DNA from 2 places in the Paenibacillus sp. LjRoot153 genome. Region 1 is predicted to be linked to the other one. Evidence: a T-box and tRNA genes for the amino acid it is inferred to sense, from the RefSeq annotation. Region 1 holds a T-box; the other holds one or more tRNA genes.

Region 1 (4,767 bases):
CTTCTCCATGAGTAGATGCATACGCTGGAGGCCCGGCTTCATGCCGAGCTTCTCCATGCGTCCAACGATCCAATCAATGGCTTCCTGTGCGGATTGGAATTCACCCGCAGTGTTCTTGATTTCATCCATTGTTCTCATCCTCTTTTACTATATGAATCACCATGTAGACGAACCTAGGCAATCGTATAATTTACGTTCCTTAAGCCTTTAACTCCGCTAATCGAGCGATAACTTTATCACGTTTGTCCGCATAATCAGCAAGCTTGGCTTTCTCTTCTTCGATGACTTTCGCTGGCGCCTTAGCTACAAAGCCTTCATTACCTAGCTTTTTCTCGATGCGCTCAACTTCACCATGTAAGGATTGCAGCTCTTTGTCCAAGCGTGCAAGCTCTTGCGTGATATCAATCAAGCCCGCTAATGGTAAGTAAAGTTCAGCCCCAGTGATAATCGCCGTCATTGCTTTGTCTGGTGCTGTCATTGTAAGGTCAATTTCAAGCAGGGACGTGTTACAGAAGCGTTTCAGGTATTCTTCATTTTTGCTGAGAATGTCCTGTGTCTCTGCACTAGCTGGTTTGATCAGTAGCTCGACTTTCTTACTCATCGGCACATTCACTTCAGCACGGATATTACGAACGGAACGAATTGCTTCCATCAAAAGCTCCATCTCACGAATCGCATCTGGCGCTTCGAAGGCGGCATTCTCTGTCGGCCAAGCCGCCAACGTAATCGTATCTCCCACATGCGGTAAATGCTGCCAGATCTCCTCTGAGATAAACGGCATGAACGGATGAATCAAACGTTGCGTTTGATCTAATACATAAGCTAGAACCGATTGTGTCTGCTTTTTCGCCGCTGCATCCGTTCCATATAAGCTCAGTTTACTGAACTCAATGTACCAGTCGCAGAGATCATCCCAGATGAAGTTATAGAGCAGACGCCCTGTTTCACCGAATTCGTAGCTGTCGATCAAACGAGTGACGTCACGAACCGTCTCGTTCAAACGATGCAAGATCCAACGATCCGCTGTCCCTAATGGACCTGTCAAATCAATATCCGCTGCGTTTACGCCTTCCAAATTCATCAGAGCAAATCGGGATGCGTTCCAAATCTTGTTGGCAAAATTACGAGCTTGCTCAACCCGCTCCCAACGGAAGCGCAAATCTTGACCCGGCGTGCTGCTCGTAGAAATCATATAGCGCATGGCATCCGCACCGTATTTCTCGATCACTTCCAACGGATCAACACCGTTTCCGAGAGATTTGGACATTTTACGTCCTTCGGAATCACGAACAAGACCATGCATGAGCACATCTTTAAATGGAATTTGGCCCGTAAATTCGAGTCCTTGGAAAATCATCCGAGAGACCCAGAAGTAAATGATATCGTAGCCAGTAACGAGTACACTTGTTGGGTAGAAACGCTTCATATCTTCAGAATCATTTGGCCAGCCTAATGTGGAGAAAGGCCATAGCGCTGAGCTGAACCATGTATCCAGAACATCGTTATCTTGATTAAGATTCGAGCTTTGACAATGGGAGCAGACAGTCGCATCTTCACGAGCAACGGTGATTTGACCGCAATCCGCACAGTGCCAAGCAGGAATCCGGTGCCCCCACCATAGTTGACGAGAAATACACCAGTCACGAACATTTTCAATCCAGTTCAAATACGTTTTCTCGAAGCGATCGGGTACAAAATTAACACCCTTGCCTGATTTTTGTGCTTCAATCGCTTGATTAGCAAGCGGCTGCATTTTCACGAACCATTGCGTGGACAAGTAAGGCTCAATAACTGCCCCACTGCGCTCGCTATGTCCAACTTGATGAACGTGCTCTTCGATTTTGATCAGAACACCTTGCTCTTTCAAGTCAGCCACGATTTGCTTACGGCACTCGAAACGGTCTTGCCCTTGGTACGGGCCGGCATTCGCGTTCATCGTTCCCGTTTCGTCCATAACAAGAATTTGCGGCAGATCGTGACGTTTACCTACTTCGAAATCGTTCGGATCATGAGCCGGTGTAATTTTTACCGCACCGCTTCCGAATTCTTTGTCAACATAATCGTCTGCAATAATCGGAATTTCACGGTTTACAATTGGCAGCAGCAAAGACTTCCCAATGAGGTGCTTATAGCGCTCATCTTTCGGATGAACAGCTACCGCTGTGTCTCCTAGCATCGTCTCCGGACGCGTTGTAGCGACGACGATCGAACCCGATCCGTCTGTTGTTTCATATTTCAAGTGGTACAGTGCACCTTGTACTTCTTTGTATTCTACTTCAATATCCGAAAGAGCAGTGCGTGCCGCTGGATCCCAGTTAATAATATAGTTGCCGCGATAGATGAGACCTTTTTCAAATAAGCTTACGAAAACTTCACGAACCGCTTGCGAAAGCCCTTCATCCAAGGTGAAGCGTTCACGCGAATAGTCCAGAGAGAAGCCCATTTTGGCCCATTGCTCACGAATCGTATCCGCATATAATTCTTTCCACTCCCATACCTTCTCCAAGAATTTCTCGCGCCCAAGATCATAACGCGTTTGTCCTTGCTCGCGAAGCTTCTGCTCTACACGTGTTTGTGTAGCAATACCAGCATGGTCAGAACCAGGCAGCCACAGTGTGTCAAAACCCTGCATCCGCTTCGTACGAATAAGAATATCTTGCAGTGTAAAATCAAGTGCATGCCCGATGTGCAGCATACCCGTTACGTTCGGAGGTGGTATCACAATCGTGTAGGTTTCCGCATCAGGACGGTTGCCTGCTTTGAAGAACTCATTTTTGATCCAGTAGTCGTACCACTTACGCTCCGCTTCTTTAGGGTCATACGTAGTAGGCATTTCCGTTTGTAATTTAGTTTCGGTCATCAATAGTACCTCCATATCTGGCTAGTTGTTATAAACACAAAAAAACCTTTCGCCCCAAAAAGGACGAAAGGTATAGCTTCCGTGGTACCACCTTCATTTCATGCGACCTGCCCCAATAGCAAATAACATGACACTTAAACAGATAACGGCTGCGACCGGAAAATGCTAATGCAGACGAGAAACGAAACTCGGCGATTGCACTCACATTTACTGCTCCAGGGCGACTTCGATCGGATGTATCCTGAGGAACCTCTCAGCGCTGCAGTTCCACTCTCTGAAGGGCGTTCCGACTACTACTCCCTATCTTTGCAATTCCATATGTTGGTTTGAAAATGATTTACACTATATGATATCGAATTATCGACACATAGTCAATAATTTCGACGCTAATTATCAGGATTATTTTCTAGTATTGGGTCAAACGGTGTAATTTATACTAGGTAAAACATAAGAGCCCCCAGCCGCTATTAGCAGCCAGAGGCTCTTGCCTATGTACAGGTATTTATTTGGGCAAATAAATAACTTGACCCACTACGATATCCTGATCGCCTAGACGATTCATCAATTGAAGCTCACGCGTCGTCAGCTGATAGCGCTTCGCTATGGATTCTAAGGTGTCGTCCTTCTGGACGATACATAGTTTGAGCTTCCTGAACTCTTGCGACTCCGATCTGCTCTGAAGGAATAATCGCCGCCACTCTACCGCATCTATCCGCGATTCCGCCTCAAGAGCCGCTTGCGCCTCAGCTTCCGCAAGCCGCTTGTCGGAAAGATACGTGCCTGCCTTAGATAATAGCGATTTAATACCATACGGGTTAACCTCCACGGCGTCCGTTGCTTTTTTGCCAAAAGCAACTTTAAGCTCCTTTTTCTCCTCCGTAACGACGGTGCTATCAGCATGCGGAGTCACCTTCAGCTCGATTTGTTCCACTTCGATACCTACCGTGTCATCGCCCGAATAAGTTTCCGGCTGAGCCGCAACAATCGTTGGTTCAGGTACAGCTGCAATCAACGTTGGTGTTGGCGTAGGTAATGGGGGAGGAAGAACTGGCGCTGGCGGTGGTTGGATCACTTGTTGAACTTGTGGAACTTGTGGAACCTGTTGAACCTGTGGCTCTTGAGCAAACGGCGCCGGTGTAGGTACAGGTTCTGAAACGTAAGGCATGACGGGCTCAGAGCGTGGGTACTCAATTTGATGGACAAAAGTAACCTCTTCTTCCTCCCGCCAGCTTTCTTGTGGCACAGAAACCATTTCTACACCTTGCAAGGAAAGTACACCTGTTACATTTAGGCTTCGTGCTGATAACAGGTCGATATCAAAATTCTCGATTTCCACCTGAATATCTTCTACACGATGAATGCGATTCAAGGGCAGCGTAATTTCGACAGGAATCAAATGCTCAAGCGTGCGAGGGCTGCCGCCTTCTTCACTAGAGTAGTTACCTGTAAGTAGGAGATTCCCCTTTAAGATCGCCTGATCATCCAGCGTTAGTACTTGAATATGCGGAAGCAATTCTACTTCATTTAATTCTTGTATTGCCGCCAAATTCTCCTGCAAATGCACACGTTCATAAATATCAAATCGTAACCCAGGTTGTTGTTCAGACACCGAATGAATCCTCCCTTCCGTTAATTCGAAACATTAAAGCAGCTCCGAATTGTTGGGTGATATACTTGATTGTCTCTAAAAGTATATGGGTGGATGAGTCCAGGCATGACTACATTTTTAATTCATTGACATTTGATCCAACAACGTCTTGAAATCAAGTGGATACGGAGCGTGTACAACGACCTCATTTTGCGTAATCGGATGCTTAAAGAGAAGTCTTTCTCCATGAAGGGCTTGTCGCTGAAACAAACGTGAAGAACCTCCATATAAAGTATCACCTACTAGTGGATGACCTAAA
Region 2 (4,767 bases), 1.5 Mb from region 1:
GGTTTTCTAATTTCCGTTTGTAAAAGTGAAACTCCACCTTCGTATGCTCAACCGCATCTTCCATCTGTAGAACCTGTTTTTGTAGTTCTTTCGTGTGTGGCCATAATTCCGCTTGCCGCTGAAGCTCATTCTTCCCTGTTACGAGGCCTTCACCAATTACTTCATACTCCTTCGTTAGAAGCATATGCTTTGCCCAATTCAATTCAGATACGGCATCGACATAAATAGCTTCCGCTTGTTTCAGCAATTCCGGTACAAGTTGTAGCTCTAAAATAACATCCGACCGATTCATTCGGATTCCTCCTATGAGTTTTCATAGAAACTCAGCATAGTAAAACATTGAATATTGTTGCTTAGCCTCATTTATATTCATAGTAAAACAAAACATGCATACAAGCTGAAACCCTTGAAAATAGTAGGTTTTCTCCTTTCATTCGACTTACTTCGCATGATAATTTCCCTATAGAATGACAAAACAATTAAGTCTACATTAAATCTGATAGATTCGCTTTCATCCTACTTGTATAACCTATTAGAAATGCTACAATGTTACTATACGTATCGGAGGAGGTGACAAACATGAGCCAAGAAGAAGAAGTTGTTTCACAAAACGAAGAAGAAATCTCTGCTGAATCCACTGAAGAAGTGGTAAGTCAAGAGGCTGAAGAAGTGATCGCAGAAGCGATTGAAGAAGCAGCTGCTGCAGAGGAAGAAGCAGAACAATCCGAAGAATAATGAAACCGTTATCATACATGATCAAATATCCCCCTCAACTTCACAGTTGGGGGTTTATTGATTTTAACATACTAAAAATTATTTTTTTTTGATTTCAGCGAATAAATATTCTGAACATTCAAATAATACTGGTGTACCAATAAAAAGGAGATGATTTTGAATGGCTAACAGATCAAACACTTTAGTCGTACAAGAAGCAAAGGCAGCACTTGATCAAATGAAGTATGAAGTCGCTCAGGAAATTGGTGTCCCTCTCTCCCCTTCTGGTTACAACGGTAATTTGGCAACACGTGATGCTGGCTCAATCGGTGGCAACATCACAAAAAGATTAGTGCAAATGGCTGAACAATCTTTAGGCGGCTACAAACGCTAATCCTTTGATGTAGGAGCAAGCTCAAAAAAGACTGAATCACTCGATCCTCCTTAGAGTGACCTTCAGTCTTTTTTCTATTTCCTTCAAATTCCTCCGGTTTCCCTTGAATTTCCTCACCAGTTTCTGCAAACGTCTATAATTAATCCTCTAGTTTTAGTATGATTATCTTGCCCCTAACTAGAAAAAGGAGTGTTGAATCCATGAATACGCAATATGAAATTTTCCGCGATCCTTTCCGCATGTTAATTCTACTGGCCACATTAGTGAGCGAAAAGCAAAACGAACCTGCCCTTCAATTTGACAAAGTTCCTTTTTTCGAAAACGATACCTTTCTTATTCAGCATGACAAGTTTGTGTATAAAAAAAATCTTACAGAAATCACTTGGTTCCAATTTCTAGGAAGAGACATCGCTTGCAGTAAAGATCTCTCACGTGAAGAGTATAATAAAATGTTCGTTGATTGCCTTGCGTCCTTATATCACATTGCATAAAAAAACGAAGGAGCTGATCACTTAGATCTGCTCCTTCGCCTATTTCAGTTACTTTTTCTTTACTTCTTCTACAAATACGTCACTCGCATCACGCGTGCTGCCGAGCTCAAGAATCGTATATTTCTTCTCACCGATCATGATCACATCTTCCACTTCAGGTAGTGGATCGCCCAGATATACAGTTCCTAAATACATATTACTACTCTTCAAACGTAAATTCCAACGATGTTGTTGTTTCGTCATAGCCTAATCCTCCCAAACTCTAATGATCTCAAGTTACCATAAATTCACGCAAGATGAAAGCCATACTAGGAAACATCGCATAGTTATGATACATTAACTTCACATTCATGACTAGAGAGGCTGACAACTTGCAATGACATCACGAGGAATTACACCAGATGAGCTATCCCTTCTACTCGCAAAAGAAAAAAAATCTTCAAACGAAGAAACCGATTCAATCTCCTTTATTCCGCGTTCCAAAAAGAAACGAAAGCCTTATTCCATCCTGCATAAGCTGATCTTTTTCTGGCGTAAGTAACACAGCCCAACAATTGACAATATCTCGATTTTTTGTTATATTACTACCTGTATCCATAAACGACTTGTTAGCTCAGCTGGGAGAGCACTATCTTGACAGGGTAGGGGTCAGTGGTTCGAGCCCACTACAGGTCATATAACACAGAAACCCGTGAAGCCTTCTGCTTCACGGGTTTTCTTTTTTTTAATTACAATACCTAACGGACTACTTCAACATCTTCCGTTCACTTCTCGCCAATGCAAAAAAAGAACCCCTCCCAGGGTTCTTAAACAAAAGACTTCACACCTTAAATCTATCAACCACATTTTGCAAGCTTGTCATCTGATCATGAAGCTCTATCGATTCTTTATGTACTCGATCGAACATTTGTCCCAGCGTCTCGACGTTGGCCAAAACTTCCTGGGAACTTGCTGCCGTTTCTTCGGTACTCGCTGAGGAAAGCTCGATAAATCCAACGATTATGTTTTTACGGTTATCGACATGCTCCATATCTGCCGAGATACTTTCAATGGATTCGTGAATTTGCAGCAAAGAGGAATTAATGAAATCAAATGTATCCGATGTCTGTCCTGCGTTCTCTTCTTGTGAACCAACGATGTGAAGCGACTGCTCCATCGCTGCGGATGTTTGCTGTGCAGAGTGCAAAACATTCTCAATCAACGTCTGAATATGCTCAGATGCCTCGCCTGCTTGAACTGAAAGTGTTCTCACCTCAGCAGCGACTACGGAGAATCCGCGGCCGTTTTCTCCAGCTCGTGCTGCCTCAATTGAAGCGTTAAGCGCAAGTAAATTCGTTTGTCTCGAGATGGCGTGAATCGTGGTGACCATCTCTTTAATGGCGTCAATATCCTGCATAAGTTTGCTTACGCTAGACGCTACTTCTTTGGTCACGTAAACGTTATTGCGGATCAACTCGATCATCGCTCGCATCGCTTCAGCGCCACGCTCCTCCTTCTCGCGAATAATCGCACTATTATTCTGTAGAATTTGAACATGTCCCTTCGTGTCATCAATTAATTCCGCCAATTCGTGAACGCCATTTAATCCATCCTCTACTACCTCTGCCTGACTTGAAGCGGCCGTCGCCAATTCGTGGATGGTCGTATTAATTTCATAGGAAATCATATTGGTTTGCTTCATCGAATCTTTAATATGATCGGCATTACCTTTACTCAGACTTGCAGATTGTTTGACATCCTTGACAATCACATGAATTTTCTCAATAAATTGATTGGTCGCCATCGACAGTCTGCCGATTTCATCCATCGAGCTATCGGGAAGCCTTCTCGTTAAATCTCCATCCCCCTGAGCAATAGCAACCATGGCTGATTGTAGTCTCTCCAACCTTTTAAACTGGCGACTAACAATATAAAATAATATACCCCATGCAATTAGTAAGCCTGCCAATGTGGCTATACATGTCGTGTAGAAGAAGTTTGTCAAGACTTGCTCAGACAACGTCAGTACAAGCACTTGACCCGTCGACAAAGCTCTAAAGTAATACTTCGCTTTCGTACCATTGTACGACATCGTCTGATATGCTTTGTGGTCCCCGGTTAGACTAACGCTAAGGGAGTCTAGCAGCTTCGCGTCTAACTGCGTAATGGCATCATCGGATGAGGCAACGAGTTTGCCCGTGGAATCAACGACTCCCGCGAATAGCACATCTCCGCCCAGCTCTGACTTTAATTGCGTCAGCACCGGCTTCGCCCCTATTTTACTATCGAGTTCAGTTAGCGTAGCTCCATCTCTTCCCGTTTGTACAATGCGTGGAGAAGACCAACCGGACACTCCGACATATTTATACACTTTAGGATCGACACTTCGCTGTTGAGCCGGCTGTGTTACGATTTTCTGCTTACCAGAAATTAAATCCATAAACTCGTAAGCTTGATTTTTAGGATCAGCACCGAAATTGAAATCAATCTTTTCGCCCGCATTCGTTAGTACTAACTGACCCTGTGCATTGGTAATCCAAAACTCATCTATACCGGAGCGCTCAGCTATTTCGACTGCTTGCTTATAATTCATCGGGATTTTATCATACATATACGACAGAAGGGCTGCTTGTCCGACCATCTCCTTCTCCATCACACTTTCCGTTGTCTTTCTCGCAATTATTGCGTTTTCAATACCAATTCTAGCCGTTTCTAGCGTCGTAAAGCCTTTTTCATGAAGACTTTCTGCCGTCTGCTGATACGTAAGTGTCGCTGTCCCTACGGACACAGCAAACAATACGACCATTAAAGGCCAAATGATTTTGTACTTGATTGATTTGATAGCCATCTTGTTCTCCCTTTTCTGTAGTTTCAATAATTCTAAATATTCTACTTCGTCATTTACCAACATATTCCTGCAAAAATACCTATATTTCGACGTAAAGTTGTGATTTTATAGGTCGATAGCACTAAAAAAGCTCTCCAGAAGTAGCATAATCTACTCCCAGAAAGCCCTTAAACACCAAATTTACAGATTCAGCATGCTTCGTATTGAACGTCTCGTTTCCTCTATCGCCATTCTCAGTGGCTGCGTCTCTCCTTGAAACGGGTGTACACTCCCAAAGGTATGGTTGCCCCCAGGAATCTTCACCCATTGAATAGCTGCGTTGTTCGCGACTAGCTTCTCAG

What was found. A T-box is a leader RNA that pairs with one kind of tRNA and senses whether it is charged. The one in region 1 lies ahead of ACSQ8P_RS09325 (valine--tRNA ligase), so its partner is inferred to be a tRNA-Val.
Region 2: it encodes a tRNA-Val, which carries the amino acid that the T-box ahead of ACSQ8P_RS09325 (valine--tRNA ligase) is inferred to sense. The anticodon was not compared.

Annotation. Positions count from the first base shown of each region.
Region 1 covers NZ_CAXUQH020000001.1:2,116,635-2,121,401, reverse strand. Annotated here, with positions in the region: gene ACSQ8P_RS09330 (bifunctional folylpolyglutamate synthase/dihydrofolate synthase) at 1-129, opposite strand, end outside; gene ACSQ8P_RS09325 (valine--tRNA ligase) at 200-2,860, opposite strand; T-box leader at 2,917-3,176, opposite strand; gene ACSQ8P_RS09320 (LysM peptidoglycan-binding domain-containing protein) at 3,363-4,469, opposite strand; gene ACSQ8P_RS09315 (RluA family pseudouridine synthase) at 4,587-4,767, opposite strand, start outside.
Region 2 covers NZ_CAXUQH020000001.1:3,608,965-3,613,731, reverse strand. Annotated here, with positions in the region: gene ACSQ8P_RS15135 (hypothetical protein) at 1-292, opposite strand, end outside; gene ACSQ8P_RS15130 (hypothetical protein) at 580-735, shown strand; gene ACSQ8P_RS15125 (alpha/beta-type small acid-soluble spore protein) at 896-1,108, shown strand; gene ACSQ8P_RS15120 (hypothetical protein) at 1,309-1,599, shown strand; gene ACSQ8P_RS15115 (hypothetical protein) at 1,648-1,842, opposite strand; tRNA gene ACSQ8P_RS15110 (tRNA-Val) at 2,202-2,274, shown strand; gene ACSQ8P_RS15105 (methyl-accepting chemotaxis protein) at 2,420-4,426, opposite strand; gene ACSQ8P_RS15100 (alpha/beta hydrolase family protein) at 4,607-4,767, opposite strand, start outside.